3 regions of the Erythrobacter insulae genome follow, and region 1 is predicted to be linked to each of the others. Evidence: predicted binding sites of a transcription regulator. Region 1 holds the regulator's gene; each other region holds the start of a gene.
The links. The regulator LexA, encoded in region 1, represses DNA repair genes until DNA is damaged. The targets are predictions, from matches to a motif close to GTTCCNCNCTTGTTCT.

Region 1 (7,354 bases):
AAAAATTGGCAGGCGCACAATCTTTAATTTGATGGGCCCCCTATCCAATCCGGCGCGCGTCAAAAGCCAGCTGATCGGAATTGCGCGCCCTGCCTATGTCCCGATTTATGCAGGGGCGATGGCAAAATTGGGCACCGGGCGATCATTGATCGTATCGGGAGACGAAGGCCTCGACGAGCTTAGTCTGGCAGGCGGCAACGAAGTCGCTGTGGTTACCGGCAACGCATTTAAAATGGCCCGCATTGAGCCGGGGGATGCCAATCTGCCGCATGCCCCGATCGAAGCCATTCGGGGCGATGACGCAGTCCACAATGCCGCAGCGTTAAAAGCCTTGTTGACCGGTACACCTGGTCCGTATCGTGATGCGGTGCTGCTTAACGCGGCCGGTGCCCTGGCTGTGGCACAGCGCGGAAACGATTGGCCGGAGCGGGTTGCCATCGCTGCCGAAGCTCTTGATAGCGGCAAGGCCTTACAACTACTCGAAAAATGGATCGCGCTGGCCAAGTAGAACATGAACAAACTCGAAGAAATATGCATTGCGAAACGCGAGATTGTGGACGGCCGCAAAGTTGCGATTGCGCGTTCCGATCTGGAGCAGGCGATCCGTGTTCAGACCCCGACCCGCGGGTTTGAGACCGCACTGCGGACAGCTTCAGAAACGGGCTATGGTCTGATCGCAGAAATTAAACGCGCCAGCCCATCCAAGGGGTTGATCCGCGAGGACTTTCAACCGGCGCACCACGCCAAGGCTTACCAAGATGGCGGCGCAGCGTGCCTCTCTGTTTTGACCGATGCACCCTACTTTCAGGGGCATGAAGACTTTTTGATTGCTGCCCGATCTGCCTGCAATCTACCGGTTCTGCGCAAGGATTTTATGATTGATCCGTGGCAATGTCTTGAGGCGCGAGCCATCGGCGCAGATGCCATCCTTATTATTGTCGCTGCGCTGGACGATGGCGCAATGGCCGAGATTGAGGCCGCAGCGCTCGATCACAATATGGATGTGCTGGTCGAAGTGCATGACGAGGCTGAGCTTGAAAGAGCTGTTCGCATTTTGAAATCCCGACTGCTCGGGGTGAACAACCGGGATTTGAAAACTTTCACAACATCGCTTTCCACCACTGAACGCCTTGCTCCTTTGGCACCCAAGGAGGCATTGTTGGTCGGTGAAAGCGGAATTGCAAATTATGCAGACTGCAAGCGTCTGGAAGCGTCAGGCGTGCGGACATTCCTTGTGGGGGAAAGTTTGATGAGGGCAGATGATATCGCATCGGCCACCCGCGAATTGCTGAACGGTTGAGGTGCGAATATCGATCTTGCGCGTGCGAGTCAGGATGAACTTCGAATCTTGGCAGGGAAAGAGGGTATTATGAGCGAACTTACACACCTCGATTCCAAAGGTTCGGCCCATATGGTCAACGTTGGCGATAAGGTTGAAACCAGGCGCGTAGCCATCGCAAGTGGCAAGATTTCCATGTCGCCAGCTGCCCTGACCGCGATCAGGGCGGGCGATGCACCAAAAGGCGATGTCCTCGGCACGGCAAGAATTGCCGGGATCATGGCAGCAAAGCGGACCGGAGAACTTATACCGCTGTGTCATCCGCTTGGCCTCGAATCGGTCAGTGTTGAGTTCGCGTTTGAAGACGCCGCGATCACCGCCACCGCAGCCGCATCGCTGACGGGCAAAACCGGCGTCGAAATGGAAGCGATGGTCGCAGTTACAACGGCCCTTTTGACAATCTACGATATGGGCAAGGCCATCGATAAGGGCATGGTCATTGGCGATGTGCGATTGATGGAGAAGCGCGGCGGAAAATCCGGTACCTGGAAAGCATCTGCTGAATGAGCGGGATGCTGACATTGCCGGAGGCACAGGCGCAGCTTTTCGCGCTTGCTCCCAAAATGCCAGGAACCCATGTCGAAACGCACCTTGCGTCCGGTCGATATCTCGCGAAGGATATCGCGGCTCTGCGGTCCCAGCCTTCTGCTGATCTGTCGGCAATGGATGGATATGCAATTTCAGGCGCTGGCCCGTGGAAGCTGATCGGAGAAAGCCGCGCAGGCGCTCCGTTTGGGGCCGCTGTAAAGGATGGGCAATGCATTCGGATATCTACCGGGGCACAGATGCCGGAAGGCTCGGACCGCGTTCTGATCCAGGAAAATGCCGAACTTGCGGCTAATTTTGTAGAACTGGCCAAGGGTGAGGTTCTTCCAGAGCCAGCCAGGCATGTCCGCTCGGCGGGATTTGATTTTGCGATCGGCCAAGTGATCCTTACCTCTGGGACGTTGATGGGCCCGGCTCAAATTGCGCTAGCCCTGGCCGCGGGTCATCATGCCATTTTGGTTCATCGTATTCCGCGAATTGCCGTGATCGATAGCGGAGACGAACTGGTCCGTTTGCCTGCCAAGGTTGAGGCGCATCAAATACCGGCCAGCAATGGTATGATGATCAATGCAATGCTGCGGCCTTTGGCGGGTGATGCCGCCTTGATTGGACCCGTTCCTGACAATCTGGACGCCCTAGCCCATGGGCTCGATCAAGCTTCCGATTGCGACATCATCATCACCTCTGGCGGGGCATCGGTGGGTGACCATGATTTGGTGCAGCAGGCTCTTCGAAATTGGGGTGCTGAGCTCACTTTCTGGAAGGTGGCGATTAAACCGGGCAAACCTTTGATGATCGCCACGAGGCAGCACGATGGCCGAAAAACCGTAATTCTTGGCCTGCCCGGCAATCCCGTTTCAAGCTTTGTGACGTGCTTTTTATTTGCCCTGCCCCTGATCCGGGCTGCGATGGGGAATGCAAACCCTTTGCCAAATGCTCAGAATATAATTGCAGCGGTCGATTTACCCGCGACCGGGAATCGCAGGGAATTTCTGAGGGGGATCAGTGATGGGGACACCGTTAGGCCTGCCGCAATTCAGGATTCAAGCGCATTAATGGCCTTGGCGCAGGCCAATTGTCTGATCGACCGCCCTGCCGGATCCCCGGCGATCAAAGCAGGCGATAGGGTTGCAGTTTATAACATCGACAATGGCGCAATTCAGCCGATTTGATTGCGTGCGGTCGCTTGACATCGATTATAATGTTGCTTATTCGTTCCACATTCGTTCACCTTATTGGCGGACGGTCAGTGTTCGCGATGCACTCACCACAGTGCCTCTTGCAACGCGTATCAATGGCACTGTGGAGCCTGTTCAGGTGACCATGAGAAGTGCGTCTTAGGGAGTACACTCCATGCTGACTGCAAAGCAGCACGAATTGATCCGCTTTATCCAGAAACGTCTGGACGAATCCGGTATTTCACCAAGCTTTGAAGAGATGAAAGAAGCTCTCGATCTTAAAAGTAAATCGGGGGTCCATCGGCTTATCTCTGCCCTTGAAGAGCGCGGCTTTATTCGCCGATTGCCCAACCGCGCCCGCGCGCTTGAGGTTATCAGAATGCCTGAAGATGCGACACCGACCCCGCGCGCGGCGATAGCTGCGAATGATGCGGTTGCATCCGCCTCGGCTGTCATGAAAGCCGCGCCTGAGCCGGCAAATGATGTGATTGAAATTCCGCTGCACGGGCGCATCGCGGCAGGGGCTCCGATTGAAGCGCTTGAGGGCCAAACTTCACTGCCTGTACCAGCGGCCTTGCTGGGACCAGGTGAGCATTACGCCCTTGAAGTGTCCGGTGATTCCATGATCGAAGCCGGTATCTTTGATGGTGATTTCGCTCTTGTAAGGCGCACAGAAAGTGCGCGCGACGGTGAGATCGTTGTCGCACTTGTGCGCGGCGAAGAAGCCACGCTTAAATACCTTCACAAGGATGGCGGGCGTGTCCGACTTGATCCGGCCAATGCTGCCTATGATCCGCAGGTATACGGCTCTCACGAGGTACAGGTACAAGGCAAGCTTGCCGGGCTTTTGCGCCGTTATCACTGATTAACGGGATTTCGTGCGTGTGCGGGGTTGGGTTATCGCTCTTCCCCGCGCCACCATCCATGATCCCCCTGCTTTTGAGAGACACTGGTCACGCGCTGGTTCGTCAGATTTATCGCAAGGCCGCCCGACTTCTGAAGATAGCCTCTATCTGCTTTCAACCATTTCGGGGAACATGACCGCGGGAGGAACCGGTCGGCGATCACAATATCTGATCGTTCACAGGCAGCTGCAAGAGCGCGCTCTTCGACCAGATCACGATTACGGGCCATCATGATCACCCAAGCACGGCCGCCGCGTTCAATCGTGAGAATGCAGAATTCCCTCGAGCATTGAGCGCCGGGCCAATTTTCCATTGAAACCGGCTGACCAGTTACACTGGCAAGTTCCAGCAGGTTGTCTTTGGAATAGGATGATCGGCTATCGCGCAGGGAAAGCAGCTGACGCTCACCGGATTCATGAGTAAGGGTCACACCGACATGGCGCCCTTCTCGCCCGACCAAAATATCCGGTATCGGCGTCATAAACAGCGATAGAGCCCCTGCGGATATGGGCACAAAGCCCCAAAATCGCGGTTTCCCGTTCCACAACGCGAGCCACAATGATCCGCCAACGAAGAGCGAGATAGTCCCAAACCCCATTTGCGGCATCAGCTTGACTGATCCGGGCTGCGCTGAGGTGAAATGCGCAATGGCTAACAGGCTGTCCAGTGAGATTTGGACCAGCCACCACGCTGGCTTGCCAAGTCCGACGATATCCAAAAATAGCCCAAGCGCAATCAGCGGCATGGAAAGAAAAGTAACCAATGGAATGGCGATGACATTGGCGAATGCGCCGTAAACGCCGGCTCTGTGAAAATGGAACAGAACGATGGGCATTAGAGCAATTTCGATCACCAGACCCGTGAAGAACAGCATGATAATCTGGCGTCCGCTCCGCCGCCACCATGGCTCCTCGCGCGGGGATAGAAACGTTCGCACAACGCTTGAAGAATGAAGCGCGACAATCGCCAGCACGGCGCAAAAACTCATTTGGAAACTAGGGCCCACGACGCTTTCTGGCCATAAAAGCAGCACAAAAACAGCCGCCGCCGCAACCATTCTCAGCGAAAGCGCATCACGGCCCAATGCCAATGCAATCAGGACCAGCATGGCTGCGGCGCAGCTGCGAACGGTGGGGACTTCTGCGCCGGTCAGCAATGTGTATCCAATACCGGTGAGCGCCCCCGCGCAAGCCGCCGCCACGGGCAGGCGCACGCGCAAAGCGATGGGCGGAAAGAGCGCGAGCAATTTCAGCGCAATCAAATATGCCGCCGCAATCACCGCGCTGACATGCAGACCGCTGATCGAAAGAAGATGGGTCAGCCCCGCATCTCGCATGGCTTCGTCATCGGCCTCAGCGATTGCGCCGCGATCCCCGCTGGCAAAGGCAGCCGCGATGGTCCCCGCCGATCCATCAACGCGGCTCCTTACGTGTGAAGAGAGGCTCCGCTGGATCAAGGCCAGGCCTGTGTTCGAAGTGGCCGGTTCGATGACCTCTATATGACCTATGACACTGCCGGTTGCGGCGAACCCCTTGAACCACGCGGCGCGTGCAAAATCATAAGATCCGGGCAGCATAGGGCTCGCCGGGGGCATCAATCGCACACGCGTTCGGATGACCGCGCCTTCCAATATCTGATCTCCTGCTCCTTCGCTGTTATCGAGTGAGGTCATAGGGACATTGATGCGGATCTTGCGGGCCTCGCCCGCCTCCGCGTCCCGCACGGCGAGAATTAAACGGATCCGATCCTGTGCTGGTTGATCCTCCCGGTCGAGGACATAGGCATTTATGCGCTCAACGACGGGCCGCTCAATGGCAGGGGCGCCTACGATTTCAGACCGCAACCAGATTATGGCTATCCCGGCTGCAAACACCAAACCGCAGGCAATCGCGGCTGTGCTAACACGGCCGCGTTGATCATTGCCTCTCCACAGTGCGATCGCGCCAATGGCCAATAAAGCCGAGAGACCGATCGCTGCAATCCATTGCCAAGGCCGAGGAAGCGCAAACCACGCAAGAATACCGCCAGCAAAGACCACCGCAAGCCATGGCGCGCGGTCAAAGCCGGCACTGCTCAGAAAATCTTCGCATCTATTGCCAATGTTTTGCGCGATGCTGGACAAGGCCGCGCCCCTTTGCCAAGGGCGCTGCAATGCAACATTTTCGGGAGCCGAGCTTGCATCTGCTCTGTCGCCCAAGGGCACTAATGGCGTATGGCTCATGGTGCTCCCCCTGAATACAGGGAAATAGAAAAGGAATTTGAACGACATGGCAAGTGAAAGCGGCAAGAGCGGCGGCACAGTCGTCACGCGGTTTGCGCCCTCGCCCACCGGTTTTTTGCATATTGGCGGAGCGCGCACTGCCTTGTTCAATTGGCTATACGCCCGTCACCATGGCGGCAAAGCGCTGCTTCGCATTGAAGACACAGACAAGAAACGCTCCACTCAGGAAGCCATCGATGCCATCCTGGACGGCTTGAAGTGGATGGGGCTCGATTATGACGATGAGCCAACTTTTCAATCCGCTCAGGCCGGTCGGCATGCGGAAATTGCGAATGCGCTTCTTGATGCGGGTTATGCCTATAAGTGTTTTGCAACACCGGAAGAGCTGGAAGAAATGCGCGCCGAGCAGCGCGCGAACAAGCAGCCGATGCGCTATGATGGGCGGTGGCGTGATCGCGATCCATCAGAGGCACCTGAAGGTGCCCCTTTCACGGTCCGTTTAAAAACACCGCAAGGCGGCGAGACTACCATTCAGGATAAAGTTCAGGGTGCGGTTTCAGTCAAGAATGACGAGTTGGATGATTATATCATTCTGCGCGCAGATGGCACGCCTACCTATATGCTGGCTGTTGTAGTCGATGATCACGATATGGGTGTGACACACGTGATTCGCGGGGATGATCATTTGAACAACGCTTTCCGCCAATTGCCAATTTACCGCGCAATGGACGCGGTCGAAGGCGGATGGCCTGATCCAGTATATGCGCATATCCCTCTGATCCACGGCTCTGACGGAGCAAAGCTATCAAAACGGCACGGCGCGCTGGGAGTCGAAGCGTATCGCGACGAGATGGGCATTTTGCCCGATGCCCTTTTCAATTACCTTCTCCGTCTAGGTTGGGGTCATGGGGACCGGGAAGAAATCACCCGCGCCGAGGCGATCAAACTGTTCGATCTTGCCGGCGTTGGCAAAAGCCCCTCGCGCTTTGACATCAAAAAGCTGGAAAACCTGAACGGACATTATATCCGCGAAGCTGATGATGCCATGCTTGCAAGTCTCGCTGCTCCGTACATTTCGGGCGATGTCGATCTGGATTTGCTGACCAAAGCAATGCCCGTGCTCAAGACACGTGCTAAAAGCATCCATGAAATTGCCGAAGGTGCC
Region 2 (7,354 bases), 1.7 Mb from region 1:
CCCCACCAGAAGCCGGGCGCCGCAGGCTCTTGTGAGACCGCGACGTCGATCTGGCTGGCGCAGGCTGAAAGCAGCAATGCAAGGCCGATCGCTGTGATAACCCGCATCTTCATAACTGGATCAGCGCGATCGTGAGCCACAGTAACGGCAGAAAAACGATCACCATCATCATATGCAATCGGCCCGCATTGGCGGCATGGCCCGGCCCCGCGCGCACCGCGCGCAGGCCGTTTGCCGCAAAGGCGAGCGCAACGATTGTGCCGATAATGCCAATCCAAAGCGTTGGTGTCATAAGCCCTAAATCTCCCAAATCCCGGCCCGCATCAGGGCGAAGAATGCCCGATACGCAAAAGCCAGACGGTGATTATGCCACAATTGCGGCGCGGGATCGAGAACGGGGTGCCGGATCGGGCCGGATTTAGCAGAAACGCGTTGGTTTCGTCTTTGTCATCGGTTCGAATTCACGCTCGGACAATCCTGCCGATGCCGCCGGTATATGGCTTGATTGGAATTCGCCAAGTTCGGCTTCGGTGATATTTCTGAGGAAAGTGACTCCGATTTCGCCTTTTTCGGCCCATTTCACAGTCCCGTGATGAGGGCCCGTACCGGCAATCTCGATCTGGAGACGCGCACCGATCGTCAGATCGGGCGAGGTTGAGGCAAAACGGCAGCCACCGGCGGAAATTTCTGTGACCAAGACATCGTCTGGCGCACCTGTACCGGTGAAATACCGGCTGGGGAGCTTGATTGATTTTCGAGGCGTCTGGCGTGTTTGCATGGCTGATGCCGGTATACGCCGCACATGCTTAACAGCCCGTAAAGGCTGATCCGCGTCCTTCGGCGTAAGGCCAAAGAAAACCCCCGCAAAGCATAACGCTTTGCGGGGGTTTTATAAAATCCGATGTCAGATCATCACTGACAGCTGAGGCATTCCTCATAATCAGTTTGCTCGGCGGCAAGTTCAAATTTGGCTGCGTCGGCGGTATTATCGGCTTCAACCCCGCCCGCAAAACCGGCGCGCTGGATCGATTTTGAGCGAAGGTAATACAGCGACTTGATGCCTTTTTCCCATGCCTGGAAGTGCAGCATCATCAGATCCCATTTGTCGACATCGGCCGGGATGAACAGGTTCAACGACTGCGCCTGATCGATGTAAGGCGCGCGGTCGGCTGCGAAATCGAGCAGCCAGCGCTGGTCAATTTCAAAGCTGGTCTTGAAGCTCGCTTTTTCCTCTTCCGTCAGGAAGTCGAGATGCTGGACGCTGCCTGCCTTTTCGAGAATCGAATTCCAGACATTGGTCGAGTTCTTCGATTTCTTGTCGAGGATCTTTTCAAGATACGGGTTCTTCACAATGAAGCTGCCCGACAGGGTTTTGTGCGTGTAGATGTTGGCAGGGATCGGCTCGATACAGGCCGACGTACCACCGCAAATGATCGAGATCGATGCGGTCGGCGCGATTGCCATTTTACAGCTGAACCGCTCCATCGCGCCCATATCGGCGGCGTCGGGACAAGGTCCGCGCTCCTGCGCCAGCAACATCGATGCCTCGGATGCTTTCGCCTGAATATGCTTGAACATTTTCAGGTTCAGCGCCTTGGCCATCGCGCTTTCAAAGCCGAGCCCTTTTTGCTGAAGGAAAGAGTGGAAACCCATCACGCCCAGACCAACCGAACGCTCACGCTCGGCGGAATATTTGGCGCGCGCCATCTCATCAGGTGCGCGGTCAATATAATCCTGCAGGACATTGTCGAGCATCCGCATCACGTCTTCGATGAATTGCTTGTCGCCGTTCCACTCGTCCCATTTTTCAAGATTGAGCGACGACAGACAGCAAACTGCGGTGCGATCATTACCAAGGTGGTCGATACCGGTTGGCAGCGTGATTTCGCTGCACAGGTTCGATGTCGAAACCTTCAGACCCAGATCGCGGTGATGCTTTGGCATCATGCGGTTCACCGTGTCATTAAACACGATGTACGGTTCACCTGTGGCAAGCCGGCATTCGACCAATTTCTGGAACAGCGAACGCGCATCGACTGTGCCGCGCACTTCGCCGGTTTTCGGTGATTTCAGTTCAAATTCGTCACCGGCACGGACCGCTTCCATGAAGGCATCGGTAAGCAGCACGCCGTGGTGCAGGTTCAATGCCTTGCGATTGAAATCGCCCGAGGGTTTGCGGATTTCGAGGAATTCCTCGATTTCAGGGTGGCTCACGTCAAGGTAACACGCCGCAGAGCCGCGCCGCAGCGAGCCTTGCGAAATTGCCAGAGTGAGCGAGTCCATAACGCGCACGAACGGGATGATGCCGCTGGTTTTGCCATTAAGGCCGACCGGCTCGCCAATACCGCGGACATTGCCCCAATAGGTGCCAATGCCGCCGCCTTTGGACGCCAGCCACACGTTTTCATTCCAGGTGTTCACAATGCCATCAAGGCTGTCGGAAACCGAATTGAGATAGCAGCTGATCGGAAGCCCGCGCGATGTGCCGCCATTCGACAGAACCGGTGTGGCCGGCATGAACCACAGGTTCGAAATGTAATCATACAGACGCTGGGCGTGTGCCTGATCATCGGCATAGGCATCGGCCACACGCGCAAACAAATCCTGAAAGCTTTCACCGGGCAGCAGATACCGGTCGATCAGCGTTTCTTTGCCGAAATCGGTCAGCTTGGAATCGCGCGCTTCGTCGGTGATGATTTCAAACCGGCGGTCATTGACCTTTTTGCTGTCCATATCGACGGCGGCTTTGCTCGCTTCGCCAATCGCACCCGCCAGCGCCGCGCCCGCTTTTTCAGCGATCAGCTCTTCGCTGCCTTTATCGCCCGTTGTCATGGTCACTGCTTTAGCCTCGGTTCCGGCGTTTGTTTCCGCGCGGGTTTCTGTTTCTGTCACTGTATCGCCTGCGTTCTCATTCGGCACGCCATCGCTCGCTTTGAATTCCATTTCAGCCCCGTCTGTGTCCCCGAATTGTAACGCCGCGCAAGTGCCGATGTTCCAATTCTGTTCTATACCGTTTCATCAACAGTTTTACCACACGATACCCACAAATCGGGCCACAGGCTTAACTGCCAATCATTCCTTTACGCTTCGCAACGCCCCGGCTTTAGCTGTTCAGACAGTGAATCCTCCCCCGTTCGGGCCCATCAGGACTCGGACGAATTCACCAAAGCTTGGGGGTCCAGTGCAAACCGAACCACTAGATGATGAATCAGAGTGGACTCCGCGTCAACGCCTGATTAACCCTAATTCGTACTTTCGATCCGGTGTATTAGTATGCTGCAACGCCGCGACGCGTGGAGAAAGCTGGAGTCGCGCATCGCGCAAGCCCCAAACTGAATCTGTGAAGAAAAAAGTGGTGATTGAATCTTATGAATCAACACTTGAATCTTTTCATGCCGAAACCGCAACAATGTTGCGCGTTTGGCCTGATGACGGATTAACGGGGCCGGGTCAGGCGGGCGATTTCACGCTGCCGACATGGTCGATGATTTCCTTGGTCACCCGGTCAATCAGTTCGAGCGGAATATCGTGACCCCAGCCCGATATCGTGACCAATTTGGCGTCGGGAATATGCGCGGCAGTGTCCTGACCGCCCTCCAGCTTGACCAGCGGATCATCCTCACCGTGCAGCACCAAAGTGGGCGTTGTGACAGTTTTCAACCGTTCACGGCGGTCACCATCGTCAATGATCGCAGCAAGCTGACGCGGCAGACCGGGAGGATAGACGCTGCGGCGAATCGCTTTCAGCACCTTTTCCTTGCGGCGTTCCGGATCGGCGGGGAAGCCGGGGCTGCCGATGCTTTGCTGAACATTGATGCCGTGCGCCAGCAGGTCTTCCTCTTCCATGGAGGTAAGCGGCGCAATCAGCGCTTCCATCGCCTGTTTATCAGCCTGCGGAATTTTCGGGTTGCCGGTGGTCGACATGATCGAGGTGAGCGAAAGCAGTTTGTCCGCGTGGTTGATGCCTAGCAATTGCACGATCATCCCGCCCATCGAAGCGCCCACAACATGCGCGCGCTCAATCTCAAGCGCATCAAGCAGGCCCGCCGCATCCGCCGCCATATCTGCGAGTGTATACGGCACCTTGGCAGGGAAGCCGATCATCTTGCGCAGCACCTGCATTTTAAGTCCGGGAGCCTTCGCGCCTTCCATCTTCTGGCTTAATCCGATGTCACGATTGTCGAACCGGATTACGCGGTACCCTTCGCCCACCAGCGCTTCGACAAATTCATCGGGCCACAAAACCATCTGCGCGCCCAGCCCCATCACCAGCAGGATCGGTTCGTGATCAGAGCTCCCGTGGTCTTCGTAGAACAGCTCGATACCGGTGTTAGGCGTGGTGATGGTGGGCATGGCTAGGAAAGACTTTCTGTTGATAGGTTTCGTTTGAGGACGAGTTTGCCGCATTGGCGCGCCCGCCGCAAGCAATCCCGTTCAGCGCCTGAATTCGCTGGCCTATTCACCGCCAGACCGGTCCGCCGATTTCAAAGCCGCGCGTCTCGAGACTGTCCAGCACGCCTTGCGGCTCGGCCAGCACCCTCAGCGGTACAACCGCAACCGTCGTCCCGTCCGCCGCCGCAGCGCCTTCGATCATGTCGATCCACGCGCCGCGGATATCCTCGCCAAGTTCGGGATCGGCCCATGGCCAGCACGTGCCCAACGCGATTTCCAGCGGGTTTTCCATCACCGCAGGGATATCGAATTTGCGCCAGTCATCGCCGCGTTTTGCGATGATATCTGGCCCTGTTTCCGTCGCGGTCATCGCCGCTTCGAGACAGGGAATGTGCGAGGCAGGCGGAGCATCGGCGAGATTGTCGAGCAGGTCCTCGCCGCGAAACCGCTCCGGGCGCTGGATCGGGACATCGGCCTTGTCGGCGGCCTTGCGCACAATATCGGTCGCATCATCATCCAGCGTATCGTCATCGAAATCGAGCCTGCGCGCGAGCAGGTCGAACGCCGTCATCAGGAAACTGCCGCGATCATAATCTTTGTCATATTCCGCTTCGAGCGCCGCCAACCGCGCGCGCTGATCCAGATCGAGATAATCGGCAGCGACGCTTTTATCGGGCAATTTGGTAAAACTGCCCCCGCGAAAGATCAGGCGGAAAATATCACCCGGCGAAATCTTTGGCCGCGATCGGATAATCACGCGGTCTGCCTCGCCGGTGGCTTCTTTCAGTCGGTCGGGCTGCCACGGCGTGCTTTGCGGAACAGCGCGAATCTCACCGACCAGAATGACCGTGCCGGTCTCGGTATAGATCGTCCACATTGGCGCACCGGATCGCTGGGCCGTCACGACAATCTGATTGGGCGCAGGTTCGGGGCCGCCGGACTGCGCGGCAAGCGGGCTTGCGACGAGCGCAGCCAAAGTGAGCAATTGGCCTATCGAGGCCTTCGCGGAAAAGCGGGAAGTTTTCATAGCGATGACAGTAAACCCATCCGCCTTTCTCTGGAATGTATCAAAATCCCTTTGCGACCGCGCATATGCCCGCCGACTAATACCTTTGCATTAGCACACCTGCTGGATGGGGGACCGATCAACCTGCCGGTACTCTGCATCGCAAGACAGTGATCGAAGCAGGAGAAATCGCCATGAGCAAGCCAACGCAGCTCGACTGCCCAAGCGCCCCGTATCAGCATCCTGACGCAAAGCTGTTTGGCGTTGTGCGCGAAGAGGATGGCGACACCCGCGTCGCCTATCTTGAAAAAGATGCGCAGCTCCCGAGCGATTCCAATCCCGAGGATCTTGGCGTCGATCCGGGACATGCTCTGCGTTTTTCCGCGCCCTGCGCCAACAATGGCTGCGGCCAATGGCGCGATGGCGGCTGCGGGCTGGGCAAGGCGATTATCGAACAGCTTAAGCCGGTCGTTGACGTGGCACCGGCCTGCACATTGCGCGCCACCTGCCGCTGGTTCGCCGAAAATGGCACGGCGAGCTGTCTGCGCTGCCCGCAGATCACAACGCGCCGCCGCAAAAGCGAAGCAGCCTTGCCCGAGCCGCGCGGCCCGGTTGGCCCCGTCGGCCCCGTCGGCCCCGTTGGCCCGAACCTGCCGAATAGAATTCCGTCACCCGCCCATAACCCGGACGGTGGGGCTACGGTTCACGCATGAATGTCCGGGTCATAGCTAGGAGAACACCATGAATAGCAAAAAGAAAGCCAGCCGGATCGGTTCAGATGCCCTTCTGACCGGGATCGCAGCCGCTTCGGCAGAAGCGCAAACCCGCATCGCGAAACTTGACGGCAGCGATGTCGATCAAGTGTCGGGCGCAGGCATCATCGACGACATCATCGATATCGATGTGACCATGGGCATGTACCCGGAACCCGATCCCGATCCCAACAATCCGTTTGAGAACGTGATCAAATCCATCGGCCTCTGAATCGCGCTGACGGATAATATGGCTGCGGCGCCTATGGCGCTGCAGCCACTGTTTTATGTGCCCAGTTTATGTGCCCAGATCACGGAACCAGCACCGTATCGCGCGCTACCTCATCCGTTTTCGGATAATCCAGCGTGTAATGCAGACCGCGGCTCTCATGACGGGCCAGCGCGCTTTTGACGATCAATTCGGCTGATTGCAGCAAATTGCGCAATTCAATAAGGTCGGTCGTCACACGGAATGATCCGTAATAATCCTCAACCTCGCGTTTCAGCAGCTCGATCCGGTTGGCCGCGCGCTCCATCCGTTTGGTCGTGCGCACGATGCCGACATAGTTCCACATGAAGCGGCGGATTTCCGTCCAATTCTGCTTGATGACGACTTCCTCGTCAGAATCTGCCACGCGGCTTTCATCCCACGGCAAAATTGCAGGCGGTGCCTCCAGCGTGTCCCAGCGGGCAAGAATATCGTCCGCCGCCGCTTCGCCAAACACAAAACATTCCAGCAGGCTGTTTGACGCCAGCCGGTTTGCCCCGTGCAGCCCGCTTTCGGTGACTTCACCCGCCGCCCAAAGCCCCGGCAGATCGGTGCGCGCCTGAAGATCGACGACCACACCTCCGCAGGTGTAATGCTGCGCAGGTACAACCGGGATCGGGCCGGTGGTCATATCAATTCCAAGCCCGGTCAGCTTCTCGTGGATTGTTGGGAAATGTTCTTTCACGAATTCGGGCGGTTGGTGGCTGATATCCAGATGCACGTAATCCAGGCCAAAGCGTTTGATCTGGTCATCGATCGCACGCGCCACGACATCGCGAGGAGCCAGCTCCATGCGTTCGGGATCATAATCCGCCATGAAACGGTGACCGGTTTCGGGATGGAGCAGATGCCCGCCTTCGCCGCGAACGGCCTCTGTGATGAGGAAGTTTTTGACTTCGAGATTGTAGAGGCAGGTCGGGTGGAACTGCATCATTT
Region 3 (7,354 bases), 370 kb from region 1:
TGTGGTTTCATCGTCACCAGCGATGTACCGTTGACGAATACCCGTCCGTTCAACAATCCATTCGTCGCTGGTGTCAATCTGCGCCGCGAGATCGGCATTGGTCAGAACACGTTTCGGCAACGCGGATCCTGATCCCAAAAGCCGGGCGCCTGTCACGCCGCAGCCTCGCCCGCCGAATCAGGCGAGCCGCTGCCATTTTTCTTAAAAGCCGCTTCGCCCAGCTCGCTTAAATCGTACGCGATGCGCTGCGTCAGCTTGTCTTCAAGCAAGCGCGCGGCAACCGTAACTGCGTTCGCCACGCCTTTTGCGGTCGCGCTGCCATGGCTTTTCACAACCACACCGTTCAGGCCCAGAAAAACCGCGCCGTTGTGATTGTTGGGGTCAAGGTGATGCCGGAGCAATTCGGTCGCCGGGCGCGACACCAGAAAACCAACTTTTGAACGGATCGAACTGGCAAATGCGTGTTTCAGCAGATCAGTCACAAACCGCGCCGACCCCTCAATCGCCTTGAGTGCGATATTTCCGGAGAACCCGTCCGTCACAACCACATGGGTTTCACCGCGATTGATCTTGTCGGATTCGACAAAACCATCAAAATCGAGCGCCAGACCGCCTTCGTCCCGTGCGCAAGCCTGAGTCAAAAGCGCCGCTGCATCGCGCAGGGCACCTGTGCCTTTGATTTCTTCTGTGCCGATATTGAGGAGCCGCACCTTGGGTTTTTCAAACCCGGTTACGATCCGGGAATAGGCCGCCCCCATCACAGCATATTGCACGAGGTTGCGAGCATCGGCCTCGGTGTTGGCACCCAGATCGAGCATCACAACATCATGGGGTTCAAGTGTGGGCAAGATCGCAGCGAGTGCAGGCCGATCAATGCCCGGCATGGTCCGCAAGGCAATCTTGCTCATCGCCATCAACGCGCCGGTGTTTCCGGCACTGACCGCAGCGCCAGCCGCGCCTGCCTTTACGGCATTCACCGCAAGACCCATGCTGGTTGTCTTGGCCCGGCGGATGGCTTTGCTGGGTTGTTCGTCACCTGAGATCACATCATCGCAATGAAGTATCTCGGATGCGTCACGCATACCGGGATGCGCTTCAAGCGCAGCTTCGATCTGCGCTTGGTCTCCGACAAGGAGGAATTTGAAATTATCGTGAGAACGACGGGCCAGCGCAGCGCCTTCGACCATAACGCGCACGCCTTCATCGCCGCCCATCGCATCAATAGCGATACGCGGCAGGCTCATGTCACTCTCTCCGTTCAATGTAGCTTCGCAGTGGCCTTAAAGGCCGACTGCGACGACCTCGCGACCGTTATAAAAGCCGCAATGCGGGCAAAGGTTGTGGGGGCGTTTAAGCTCACCACAATTGTTGCATTCGTGATGCGCTTCTACTTTGAGCGAATCGTGCGCGCGGCGATTACCACGGCGATGCGGGGATACTTTTCTCTTTGGAACAGCCATGGCGGCACCATTTCCTCAAATAAATACGTGTGTTCGTGTCAGGTGACATTAAAGTCTTGAAGCCGCCCTTAAGGCAAGGTGGCGTTTCACACAAGCATATAGCTTGGTGAGCGTCCTGGCCGTAAGCTGGCGGGTAGGCGGCGCGCTATACCGGAAAAATCTCGCGTTGCAAGCATCGCGCGCGCCGACTAGCACGCGAAACAGAATTTTTTCAGGGAAACTCTTCAATGGCATTGCTTCCAGTTACTCTCGCCGCTGCCGCTGCGGCGGCGATACTCAACATCTGGCTGATGATGCGCGTTGGCCGTGTGCGCGTGGCCGAAAAAGTGTTCATCGGCGACGAAGACAACGAGAACGTAATCCGCCGAATGCGCGCACACGCCAATTTTGCTGAAAATGCGCCCTTCGTGCTTATCCTGATCGGTGCCATCGAATTGACCGGCAAGGGCGACCCATGGCTCGCCTATGTGGCGGCGCTCTTTATCCTCGGACGCATCGCGCACGGTTTCGGAATGGATGGCGGCGCACTGGGCAAAGGGCGCATGATTGGCACCATCATTTCGATGCTGACGCTGATCGGGCTTGCGGTGGTCGCGGTGCTGATTGCTGCTCGGGTGATGTGACGGCTTCCAATTTGCTCTTCCGTTCGGGAATGTCGCTCGGCAGGCAGATGTTCCACGCTAGACCCATCCGCTCCAAGAGCTGAATAAACCTATAGCCCCAGTCGCTTTGACCGGGGTAAAGGCCAATGCGCGCGCTGCCCGGATAGGCGTGGTGATTGTTGTGCCACGCCTCCCCCATCGTGATAAGGCCCGCCCACGGGACATCGTGCGCCTGAACGCCTGCATCAATAACCCGCCAGCGTTGCGGCCCGCGACGATGGGCAAGATGTCCGACAAGCCAGTGGCCGTGCACGGTCAAAGCGACACGTACAAACACACCCCAAACAACGAATGGCCAGCCGCCTAGCCAAAAGAACACCGCTGCGAGCGGCAATTGTTGCAGCATCCATGACCGCTCCAGCCACGTGATAAACGCGCTGTGCTCAAGTTTGCTGAGGTCAAATTGTGGCGGATTTGCCAGCTTTAAGCTGCAGTGCAACTGCCACCACGCATCATGCAACATGGGACGGCGATGGGCGAGGTAATCATGACAGCCGCTTTGCCGCTGCGCCCAGTCCCGCAGATCATGCGTTCGTACAATCCAGATCGGTCCGCTCATTCCCGCAACAGTGCCGCACCAGATCAGGAATCGCCGCAACCACGGCTTTGTCTCAAAACTGCTATGGATCAGCAAACGGTGAAATCCGACCGAGTGACCAAGCAGCAGCAGCAGGCCAGTCATGCCGAGCCCGAAGGCGACAGCAGCAGGCGTTGTGAAAAAAGGGACCATCACGACAGAGGCAATCAACATCCCGCCATTCCAAATGCTGTGAATCGGATCCCATCGGACCTTACCCTCCACAGCATTGGCCGCAGGGGTTTCGACAATCCAGTTCACCTCACACCGATCACGCTCCATAATGCAACTCCATAGGTAATTAATGTATTGCTTAATTATTAATGACGTCTGGAAAGTAATTAAGCAACCACTTATATACACCCGGTCATGCAAAAAGTTTTCGAAGCCCTTGCCTCCACTGTGCGCCGCAAAATCCTAGCGTATCTTTCGGAATCCGAACTGACTGCGGGGCAAATTGCCGAGCGGTTCGACATATCCAAGCCGGCGGTGTCGCAGCATCTGAGCGTCCTGGAGAATGCTGAGCTTGTGAAAAGCGAGAAGCGCGGTCAGTATGTTCACTACCGCATTGTGCGCGAAAACCTAGCGAACACTCTGAATGGTTACGTGCAGGAAGTGTGCCCCGTATCCCGCCCGCTAAAGCGTGAAAGCAAGGCGTTGAAGGAGGCGGACAATACCACTTCTGATAGCCTGGAGTAAGCCGGAGGCATGGCTCAACCCAGAGCGTGATCGCTTACAAACGCATTCGTTTTGCGTTCCTGACCAAATGTGCTGGTCGGGCCGTGGCCTGGAATAAACAGCACATCATCGCCGAGCGGCCATAGGCGCTGCGTTATGGCGTTGAGCAAATCCTGATGATTGCCGCGCGGGAAGTCTGTCCGGCCGATGGATCCCTGAAAGATCACATCGCCGACAATCGCGAACTTGCTGGGTTCATGAAAGAACACGACATGGCCGGGCGTGTGGCCCGGGCAATGGATTACGTCCAACGTAAGCTGACCGACCGTCACCGTATCGCCGTGTTCCAGCCAGCGATCGGGCGTAAAGCTTTTCGCCTCCATCCCGTAACGCGCGCCATCATTGTCGAGCTGCTCGATCCAGAACAGGTCATCCTTGTGCGGCCCCTCGATCGGCAGGCCAAGCTCCTCGGCCAGCATTCCGGCCTGCCCGCAATGGTCGAGATGCCCGTGGGTGATCAGGATTTTCTCAAGCTCGACGCCTGCCTTTGCGACGCCGTCTTTCAATTTGTCGAGATCGCCGCCGGGATCGACCAGCGCCGCCTTGTTTGTCTTGGTGCACCAGATCAGCGAGCAATTCTGCTGCAAAGGCGTAACCGGAATGATGGCGGCTTTGATGGGCGGTGTTTTGGCTTGGTCGGTCATACACGCGATGTGGCCGCGAGCGCGCATCAATGCAAGACAGAGATTACGTCCGTGGTAACGCGATTTCCCGTGCAACAGCCGCCCGCGCGGCGATCCTGACCGTGCTCGTCATGCTTTTCGTAGCGATCAAAGCCATAACAAACGCCCCAAAGAAAATCCGCATAACGTTCAAAAGGCGTCATATCCGCCCGCCTTTCCAAACCACGCGGCCAATTATCTCCACATCTTCCGCGGCGACATTAACGGGCGGATAGGCAAGGTTCTGGCTCAGCAGGGCCAGCCGCCCTCCCCCGGCGCTCGCCACGCGCTTAACCATCAAAGTGTCGCCCAAACGCACAACATGCACCCCGTCGCGAAATGGCCGGGGTGAACGATCCACGAGGATTTCATCGCCATCATTAAGCAACGGCTCCATCGAGTCGCCTTCCACTGTGATCGCTGACAACTGCGCTCCGGCAAGGCCTTGCTCCGCCAGCCAGCGATGCGAAAAGCTAAAGGCGTCAAACATCGTCTCGCCCGTCTGGACCGCACCGGGACCGGCCGATGCACCAATGTCGAGGCGCGGGACCTCCACATATCCGGCCTCACGCGGGGTTTTGGACGCAATATAGGATTTATCCTTAACGTCCATGTCAGACAGTTCGGATTGATCCACGCCGAAAAATGCAGCCAGTTTTCCGCGGTCCCCCTCTTCCAGCTTCTTCGGCGTTCCGCGCTTGATAAACTGTTGGAGATAGGCCGGGTTTCTCCCCAGCATAACCGACAGGCTGCTGAGGCTGACGTCTCGATTGCGTGCCAGTTCGAGCAATCGCGCGCGCTCCGGTGACATGTCAGACTGCGGCATAATCATTCCCTTCCTCGGTGGAGCACTTCCTGACCCCTTCATTTTTCCTATAGCATAGGATTTTTCCTAGACAAGTAGGATTTCAGTTGGAACATTATAGGAACATTGACTGATTCGTTCCTATTACAACACCGCAAAGGGGGACCATTATGCTGATCCGGAAAGTCGAAAAATTCCTGCGCACCCACGATATGCCCGCAACCAAATTCGGACGTCTCGCGGCGCATGATCCGCGGTTCGTGCTCGATTTGCGCATGGGCAGGATACCGCGTGCCGCCACCGAAGCGCGCACCCTGCGCTGGATGGCAGAATTCGAAGCCAGCGCCGCAACCGCCAATTCACACGCTCCTATTCAGACGAAAGGTTTCGCCCATGCTCACTGAAACTATGATGTTCGCCCCCGTCTCCACCGCCCAGTTCGAAACCAAATCAGCCGACGCTGCGCCAACGCATCGCGCGCGCCGGTATCGCCCGCGTCGCAGCACCGCGGACAGAGTGCGAGAAGCCGTTCTGAAGCTTACCAATGGTCGCTCCAGCCTGCTTTCCCACGAAGAAAAAGCATGGGCATCGATCACTTTTTCAGGGACGCGGCACGAATTGATGCTGGATTTCGATGGAAAAGAATCGGCCGCAGCGGGCGAGAATTTTATCGCCAACCTACCGGAACACGAATTCCATATTCCCGGACAGCTCGTGGCCGAAGCCACCATCCGAGAAGTCGATCACAGCTTTAGCGGCGATGACGAGCGAATGGTGGTGACGGCGGTGTTGCTGCTGCTTGAGGAAAGCTAGAGCCTGCGGATGACAAGATTCCGGATCTCGGTCATATCTTCCATGGCAAAACGAATGCCTTCGCGGCCCAGACCGGAATCTTTCACCCCGCCATATGGCATGTTGTCGACGCGGTAAGATGACACATCGTTTACCACCACACCGCCGACATCCAGAGTATCCCAAGCATCCAGAACCTGATGCAAATCGCGAGTGAAAACACCCGCTTGCAGGCCGAACTTGGAATGGTTCACCTGTTCCAATGCCTGATTGAAATCGGAAAACTTGCTGAGATTGGCAAGCGGTCCGAACGCCTCTTCCCAATTCGCATCCGCTTTCGCAGGCACATTTTCGAGCAGCGTCGCCTCAAGCATATTGCCATTCGACAGGCCGCCCCCGCACAGCAGGCTTGCACCTTGTGAGACGGCATCATCGATCCAGCCTTTTAGTCGGCCCGCTTCCTTGTCCGAAATCATCGGGCCGATAAAGGTATCGCGGTCTTTCGGATCGCCGGAAACCAGCGTTTTGGTTTTTGCAATGAGCATATCTTTGAACGTGTCGTAGATATCTTCGTGGATGATGATCCGCTGGACCCCGATGCACGACTGACCCGATTGATAGAATGCCCCGAAAATGATCCGTTCCAGCGCGTGATCGAGATCCGCGTCTTTATCCACGATCACGGCTGCATTGCCGCCCAGCTCCAGGATCACGGGCTTTTTGCCTGCTTTGGCTTTCAAAGCCCAACCAACGCCCGGTGATCCGGTAAAGCTAAGCAGTTTCAGCCGCTCGTCCACGGTAAACAGATCGGCCCCGTCGCGGCTGGCCGGAAGGATCGAGAAAGCGCCCTCGGGCAGGTCGGTTTCGGCCAGAACTTCGCCCATGATGAGCGCGCCGAGCGGTGTCTTGGACGCGGGCTTCATCACGAAAGGACAGCCCACGGCGATTGCGGGCGCGATCTTGTGCGCAGCCAGATTAAGCGGGAAGTTGAATGGAGAGATAAAACTGCACGGCCCGATCGGAACGCGTTTCCACATGCCCATATAACCCTTGGCCCGGGCGCTGATGTCCAATGGTTGGACCTCTCCATAATTGCGAGTCGATTCCTCGGCCGCGATCTGGAATGTGTCGATCAACCGATCGACTTCGCCTTCGGCATCCTTGATCGGTTTACCGGCCTCCACGCACAGCGAATAGGCAAGCTCGTCATACCTTTCGCGGAACCGTTTAACGCAGTGTTCCAGAACCGCTTTACGTTCAAAGCTGGCCATTTTCGCCATAGGCTCTGCCGCGCGGACCGCGCCTGCAATCGCTTCTTCAATCACATCCGGCGTCGCCAGAGCGGTGCGGAAAGCGACCTCTCCTGTGAACTTGTCTGTGACCTCTAGATCAGTGTTCGGCTGCGCGGCCTTGTTGTTTAGATAGAGCGGATAGGTGTCTTTTAACTGGGGCATTGTCTGTCCTTCTGTCCCTATCTGGCGATCAAAGCTTCTTGCTCAGTTCCTGGATATCATGGTTCAGGATCTGATCGTTCTCTGTGTAATCCACCGGGCAATCGATTAGATGGACCCCCGGCGTATCGCGGCAATGGGCGAGCAGTTTGGTAAGATGCTCGCTCGATTCGACGCGGTGGCCGCTGGCACCATAACTCTCGGCAT

Region 2: a site for LexA is predicted at 2,992-3,007, ahead of FGU71_RS04245 (ribonucleoside-diphosphate reductase subunit alpha). Genes of this name have one in related genera too.
Region 3: a site for LexA is predicted at 5,014-5,029, ahead of FGU71_RS10440 (S24 family peptidase). Genes of this name have one in related genera too.

The regions. Positions count from the first base shown of each region.
Region 1 covers NZ_VHJK01000001.1:2,620,243-2,627,596, reverse strand. The annotation lists gene trpD (anthranilate phosphoribosyltransferase) at 1-508, shown strand, start outside; gene trpC (indole-3-glycerol phosphate synthase TrpC) at 512-1,300, shown strand; gene moaC (cyclic pyranopterin monophosphate synthase MoaC) at 1,370-1,846, shown strand; gene FGU71_RS12290 (molybdopterin molybdotransferase MoeA) at 1,843-3,057, shown strand; gene lexA (transcriptional repressor LexA) at 3,239-3,928, shown strand; gene FGU71_RS12280 (ComEC/Rec2 family competence protein) at 3,961-6,189, opposite strand; gene gltX (glutamate--tRNA ligase) at 6,236-7,354, shown strand, end outside.
Region 2 covers NZ_VHJK01000001.1:886,229-893,582, forward strand. The annotation lists gene FGU71_RS04230 (hypothetical protein) at 1-140, opposite strand, end outside; gene FGU71_RS04235 (hypothetical protein) at 110-292, opposite strand; gene FGU71_RS04240 (PilZ domain-containing protein) at 419-778, opposite strand; gene FGU71_RS04245 (ribonucleoside-diphosphate reductase subunit alpha) at 913-2,943, opposite strand; gene FGU71_RS04250 (alpha/beta fold hydrolase) at 3,451-4,353, opposite strand; gene FGU71_RS04255 (TraB/GumN family protein) at 4,460-5,419, opposite strand; gene FGU71_RS04260 (hypothetical protein) at 5,593-6,111, shown strand; gene FGU71_RS04265 (hypothetical protein) at 6,140-6,382, shown strand; gene nadB (L-aspartate oxidase) at 6,462-7,354, opposite strand, start outside.
Region 3 covers NZ_VHJK01000001.1:2,246,878-2,254,231, reverse strand. The annotation lists gene FGU71_RS10475 (beta-ketoacyl-ACP synthase III) at 1-156, opposite strand, end outside; gene plsX (phosphate acyltransferase PlsX) at 153-1,244, opposite strand; gene rpmF (50S ribosomal protein L32) at 1,281-1,460, opposite strand; gene FGU71_RS10460 (MAPEG family protein) at 1,688-2,083, shown strand; gene FGU71_RS10455 (acyl-CoA desaturase) at 2,016-2,981, opposite strand; gene FGU71_RS10450 (metalloregulator ArsR/SmtB family transcription factor) at 3,069-3,398, shown strand; gene FGU71_RS10445 (MBL fold metallo-hydrolase) at 3,413-4,081, opposite strand; gene FGU71_RS10440 (S24 family peptidase) at 4,260-4,925, opposite strand; gene FGU71_RS10435 (hypothetical protein) at 5,075-5,308, shown strand; gene FGU71_RS10430 (hypothetical protein) at 5,298-5,717, shown strand; gene FGU71_RS10425 (aldehyde dehydrogenase family protein) at 5,714-7,150, opposite strand; gene FGU71_RS10420 (acetolactate synthase large subunit) at 7,179-7,354, opposite strand, start outside.